2 linked regions of the Flavisolibacter tropicus genome follow. The protein of the gene in region 1 interacts with the protein of each later gene in a pairwise test. Links are inferred from orthologs where the notes say so. Each region holds a gene or a part of one and is shown in the gene's direction. Other genes may lie near its edges.

Region 1 (3,150 bases):
GCTAAAAACGGAGAAAAAGACTTGGGACGCGCCTTTGCCAAGGGTTTGTTACAATGGAACCGCCAGGAAAATAGCCGCGAAATGCCCTGGAAAGGAGAAGCTGATCCGTATAAAATTTGGTTGAGCGAAATCATTTTACAACAAACCCGGGTAGAGCAGGGGTGGAAATATTATGAACGCTTTATACAAACGTTTCCAACTATAACTGATCTGGCTGCTGCGCCTGATCAGGCCATTTTTAAATTATGGGAAGGGCTGGGGTATTATTCGCGGTGTAGAAACCTTATTGCTACTGCCCGCTTTATTGCCACCGAGCGCAATGGCATTTTTCCGGATACCTATGGAGAAATACTAGCCTTAAAAGGAGTGGGGCCTTATACCGCTGCTGCTATTGCCTCATTTGCTTATAATGCACCATACGCTGTGCTGGATGGCAATGTGTTCCGGGTGCTTTCCCGCATATATGCCCTGGAACAGCCCATAGATACTACTGAAGGAAAAAAAGTTTTTTCGCAGTTAGCGCAGGAGCAGCTGCCGGAAAAACAAGCCGCGGCCTATAACCAGGCTATCATGGACTTTGGCGCTGTTATCTGTAAGCCTGTGCCCAATTGCTCCCAATGTTTTTTCCAGGAGCAATGCCAGGCATTTTTGGGCAACAAACAGGCCTTGCTGCCCATCAAAAGCAAGAAGACGCAGATACGTGAACGTTGGTTTCACTACATTGTTCTTCAATACGGAAATGCGGTGGCCATACAGCACCGTACCGCTAAAGATATTTGGCAGAACCTTTATCAACCCCTGTTGATTGAAGCCGATAAAAAACTAAATAAAAACGAAGTGCTGCTGCAATTAGAGCATAGTTATGGCATTCGGCCTGCGCAATATGAAGTCATTAGCGCTGCCGTAAACCTTACACAAAAGCTTTCTCACCAAACCATTCATTTTTCTTTTATCCATTTAGAAGTTAAAAAAAAGCCGCAACTAGAAGGTTTTCAATGGGTTGTTAAAAATGAATTAGAGCGTTATCCCTTTCCTAAAACCTTACAGCAATTCTTAAGTAAAAATTAGCACCAGCTTACTGGCAAACAATTTGTTGCTTTTAAGTAAATTAGAGATACGAAGCTTTAGACGATTCACTAACGAAAATTTGAATGGTATGAGAGGCGTAAACAGAGTTATGCTTATTGGCAACTTAGGTAAAGATCCGGATGTACAGTTTTTAGAAGGTAATATTGCTGTTGCAAAATTTCCGCTGGCCACCACCGAAACCTTTAAAGATCGTTCAGGCAAATTGGTATCCCAAACCGAATGGCATACCGTAGTATTGTGGCGAGGATTGGCCGAACTGGCCCAGAAGTACCTGCACAAGGGCAGCTTGGTCTATATAGAAGGCCGACTGCGTACCCGCAGCTGGGAAGACAAAGAGGCTAACCGAAAGTTTGCTACCGAGGTGGTTGGTGATAACCTCATTATGCTAGACAAGCGCACCGAAGGTAATCATGGCGCCGCTATGAGCGGACAAACTGAATCAGGGGGTATGGAAGGAATAAACGTACCACCGCCGCTCGATGAGAATGAAGACTTATCTTTTTAAATAGCAGAAATAAAATAAATTTGTCGTGTAGATAAGGGCAGGATTATCCTGCCTTTATCCATATATTGTTCACCAAAATCGTTGCTTTGGACTATCATTCGGTTGATAACTTACTATTTTCACTAGCCTACACCATTATATCTGCAAACCCGCAGGGGGCAGTTTTTCTTGTTGTTCTGCTGATTATTTTACTCTTACTAAGCTTTGTAACAGCCGGTGCTGAGGTAGCGCTGTTTACCTTACAGGGCAAAGACGTAAACATGCTGAAAACTAAACAGCATGCCGCCGCCCGCCGCATTACCAGTTTATTAGACGAACGCAAAGCCGTTTATACTTCTTTACTGATTGCCGGCACTTTTTTCAACATCAGTATTATTATCCTGACCAATTTCTTACTGAATAGCATTTTACACCTGGGCACCGTGGACTTTATATTACCCATTAACCTGGATATGCTGGTAAAGATCATTGTTATTGCCTTTATCCTGGTGCTAATAGGAAAGGTGCTGCCCAAAGTATGGGCTACTCAAAATAATCTGCGCTTTGCCTACAGTACATCATCTGTAGTGGAAGCCTTACATCTTTTACTGCGCCGCCCCAGCTTATATATGGTGGCCATAGCCGACAATATCAGTAAACAAAGCGGTGCTGATAAAGTAGAGAGCGCAAGCCTGCGCCAGCTGGATGCCGCTATTGATGTAAACAATGAAGAAACTTCTGTAGAAGAAAAGAATATTCTAAAGGGTATTGTAAAGTTTGGCAATATCTCCGTAAAGCAGATCATGCGCTTTCGCCTGGATGTAAACGGTGTTGAATACGACACTCCCTTTAGTGAGCTTGTTAGAAAAGTAGAGGACCTGCATTACTCGCGCCTGCCGGTATATAAAGACACGCTGGATAATGTGGCTGGTGTGGTCAACACTAAAGACCTTTTACCGTATTTGCACGAGCCCAATTTTGACTGGCATACCATTATCCGCGCGCCGTTTTTTGTGCCGGAGTCTAAGCTGATCAAAGATCTGCTGGAAGAATTCCGCACAAAGCGCATACACTTTGCCGTGGTAGTAGATGAATTTGGTGGCACCAGCGGTATTGTAACCATGGAAGACATCCTGGAAGAAATTATTGGCGATATAAAGGACGAGTTTGACGAAGAGGAAAACAGCGTGCGCCAAATTGATAACGATACCTATATTGTTGATGCGAAGGTAATGCTACACGATATGTGTAGGGCTATGAGACTAGCCTTGGATACCTTTGATGAAGTGCGGGGTGAAAGTGACTCTCTTGGCGGACTGGTACTGGAAATAGCTGGTAAATTCCCTGCCCAGGATGAAACCGTAACCGCTGGCGACTTTCAATTTACTGTATTAGAGATCAATAAAAACCGCATCAACACCGTTAAGGTAACGATCAACCGCAACCGAAATGAAGACTAAGAGCCTATTATGGATAGCCGTTGCAACTGTGCTGATGGCGGCGTGTAACAGTGATTATGTTGTAAAGCCCCGCGGCTATTTTAAGATCGACTTCCCCCAAAAAGCCTATCAAACCTT
Region 2 (3,384 bases), 1.6 Mb from region 1 along the record:
ATTTAATGGATACTAAGCTTCGCGAATACGGTGCTTCATGGATTGTCTGAACCGGGATTTGGGTAGATTTAGGGATTAATAAGATGAATATTGGGAACTTATGGAAGACTATAAATACAGGGATATAACGGAAAAGATTATTGGAGCTGCAATGCGTGTTCATGGAACATTGGGTAATGGCTTTCAGGAGGTTATTTATCAAAGAGCTTTAGAAATTGAATTCCAAGATGTTAATTTGAGGTTTACCCGAGAGTTGGAAATGCCAGTTTATTATAAAGGGCAACAAGTAGGTGAGCGCCGGGTAGATTTTTATGTAGAGGAAAAGATTATGGTTGAATTGAAAGCAATTATCCAATTAGAAAATGTTCATTTGGCTCAGGCCAAGAATTATTTAGAGGCATATAACATGGAAGTTGGGCTGCTGCTTAATTTTGGGGCAGCAAGTTTGCAATTCAAAAGGTTGAAAAATCCAAAGTTTATAGAAACAACTTTTCTACCTAATCCCTAAATCTCCCCAAATCCCGGTTCCGACAATGTACGCCGAAATTATCATACCGCTGGCCCTCCCGAAAAACTATACCTGGGAAATTCCTGATCATTTATTGGCCAACCTGAAACCAGGTTGCCGCGTAGAAGTAAATCTAGGGAAGAATAAAAAATACGCCGGTATTGTTAAGCGCATACATGCCGATAGGCCACAAAGTTTTGAGCCGAAAGAGATCATCAACGTTTTAGATGCTACGCCTGTTATTCAACCCTTCCAGCTGCAATTATGGGAATGGCTGGCATCTTATTATATGTGTTCAGAAGGTGAGGTGATGGCAGCAGCTTTACCTTCTCACTTCAAACTTTCCAGCGAGACGGTTCTCGTTTTCAATGAAGAATATGGTGAAGACTTCTCCGCATTGGATAACGAAGAATACCTTATAGCGGAAGCCTTGCTGATGAAGCACGAGTTACGACTCAATGAAGTACAATTGATCCTGGATTCCTCCCACGTGTATCCGGTAGTAAACCGGTTAATTGGAAAGAAGGTGTGTTTTGTGTGGGAGTCGCTAAAGCAAACCTATGCTCCCAAGAAGGAAACCTTTGTGCTGCTCAATCCGGAATACGATAATGAAGAAAAGCTTTCAGAGCTATTAAATAACTGGAGCCGCGCGCCTAAGCAGATGGAGCTTTTACTAAGCTACCTGCACCTGATGAAAACAGAAGGAGAGGTGAGCAAACCTGACCTATTAAAGAAATCCAATGCTACCGATGCGCAGTTAAAAGGCTTGGTAGAGAAGAACATTCTAAGGACAGAGAAGCGTGCTATCGATCGATTGCACTACCTGCCAAAAGATGTAAATATTGATTTTGAACTTTCACCAGCGCAAAGCGAGGCTTTTGAAAAAGTGAAACAGTCCCTGGAAGTAAAGAATGTATGTTTACTACATGGCGTAACATCTAGCGGAAAGACACAATTATACATCAAGCTCATAGAGCAAGTGATCCGCCAGGGAAAGCAAGTGTTGTATATGCTACCGGAAATAGCACTAACGGCACAGATCATCCGCCGGTTGCAGAAATTCTTTGGTGGTTATATTGGTATTTATCACTCCAAGTTCAATCATAACGAACGGGTAGAAATATGGAATAAGGTAAAGAGTGGCGAGATGAAAGTGGTACTGGGTGCCCGTTCTTCCTTGTTCATGCCCTATCAGAACCTTGGCCTGATCATTTGCGACGAAGAGCATGATGGCTCTTACAAGCAACAAGACCCTGCACCCCGCTACAATGCCCGTGATGCGGCTATTTACTTGGGAGGCTTAACAGGGGCTAAAGTATTATTAGGAAGTGCAACACCTTGTTTGGAATCTTACCACAATGCCAAAACGGATAAGTATGGCCTGGTGGAACTGATGGAGCGTTATGGCGACGTGAAGCAGCCTACCATTCAGATGATTGACCTGCGCGCTGTGCCTAGAAAGCCAGGCGAGAAAGTCATGTTCTCCATGCAGCTAATGGAATCCATTAAAGCTACTGTGGCCCGTGGTAAGCAGGTGATCTTATTTCAAAACCGTAGAGGATACTCGCCATACCAGACCTGTACGGTATGTGGTTGGATAGCACAGTGTAAGCATTGTGATGTATCGCTTACTTACCATAAGTTCTCCAATAAGCTAAAGTGTCACTATTGCGGTAATATTTATCCGCCGGTGCATACCTGCATGGCCTGTGGCAGCGATAAACTGGTACAACGCAGTTTTGGTACCGAGCGTATTGAAGAAGTGTTGGATAAAGACCTGGACGGTGTTAAAATAGGACGGATGGATTTTGATGCCATTCGTAATAAGAACGCGCATGATGTGCTTATACAGCAGTTTGAGCAGAAGAAGGTTGATGTGTTGGTGGGCACGCAGATGGTAGTGAAGGGACTAGATTTTGATAATGTAGAGCTGGTAGGCATCTTAGATGCCGATGCGTTAGTGCACTTTGCTGACTTCCGTGTGAACGAACGAGCCTTTCAGTTGATGGAGCAGGTGAGTGGGCGTGCCGGCCGGCGCGATGGAAAGGGAATGGTGATGATTCAGACCTCGCTTCCTAACCATCCGGTGTTACAGCAGGTAGCGCGCCATGATTTTGTAGGTATGTATGTAGAAGAGATTGAAAAGCGCAAACAATTCTTTTATCCTCCTTACTCACGGATTATCCAAGTTCACTTCAAGCACAAGGAACGCGATGTGGTGCAAGATGCTGCACATCGGTTTACCCAATCTATGGATCCTGCTTACGGACAATACCTAGTAGGTCCTGCCGAACCAGTGATCAACCGTGTACGCAATTTATATTTAATGGAGTTGTTGATAAAGCTTCCCCGCGACAGCCAATTGATTGCCAAGTGTAAACAAGATATTCAGAAATACATAGCGGTGCTACACAATGAAAAGCGCTTCCGAAATGTATTGCTTGTTCCAGATGTAGATGCTATATAATTTATTGCCTGGCTAGTGCTTTTATCTGTTGGTACTCGAGGATATTGAAGCCTGGCTTTTGTTCTTTAGCGGTAAGCATCATGGCCTTGGCCACGTCTGCGGAATGTATGGGTTTGTACTTGCTTAATTCACCAAACATACCCAATGCTAAAAAGGGCATAACGGCTTGCGCTATTTTTTCACCAGCACGTTTTTCCTGCCGGTTACCTAATAATAATGATGGCCTGAAAACAGAAACACTGGGCAGATTCAGTGCCTTTACTGCTTCTTCCACTTCACCCTTTAGTTGCAAGTAGAAGTTACTGGCCTTAGGGTTAGCACCTACTGAGGAGATCAATAATAATTGAGGACATTCTGTTTCCTGGCAGAGACGAGCAGCTTTCACTGGAATATCATAATCTACTTTGCG

The links.
Region 2: the proteins of SY85_RS17645 (region 1) and priA interact in binary tests that used the Escherichia coli proteins (3 or more experiments, as listed by UniProt). The link is inferred for Flavisolibacter tropicus from one-to-one orthologs.

Annotation. Positions count from the first base shown.
Region 1 is NZ_CP011390.1:4,140,981-4,144,130, forward strand. Bases 57-2,875 are described here. They hold SY85_RS17645 (single-stranded DNA-binding protein), read left to right. Parts: upstream 57-1,156; coding sequence 1,157-1,594; downstream 1,595-2,875. Other genes in these bases: mutY (A/G-specific adenine glycosylase), read left to right, coding at 57-1,068; gldE (gliding motility-associated protein GldE), read left to right, coding at 1,681-2,875. Also shown: more of mutY, read left to right, coding at 1-56; more of gldE, read left to right, coding at 2,876-3,033; gliding motility lipoprotein GldD, read left to right, coding at 3,023-3,150. UniProt on the Escherichia coli protein: Plays an important role in DNA replication, recombination and repair. Binds to ssDNA and to an array of partner proteins to recruit them to their sites of action during DNA metabolism. Acts as a sliding platform that migrates on DNA via reptation.
Region 2 is NZ_CP011390.1:5,720,205-5,723,588, forward strand. The notes cover bases 202-3,254. They hold priA (replication restart helicase PriA), read left to right. Parts: upstream 202-533; coding sequence 534-2,975; downstream 2,976-3,254. Other genes in these bases: SY85_RS24290 (GxxExxY protein), read left to right, coding at 202-508; SY85_RS24300 (NAD(P)H-binding protein), read right to left, coding at 2,977-3,254. Also shown: SY85_RS24285 (lysophospholipid acyltransferase family protein), read left to right, coding at 1-50; more of SY85_RS24290, read left to right, coding at 101-201; more of SY85_RS24300, read right to left, coding at 3,255-3,384.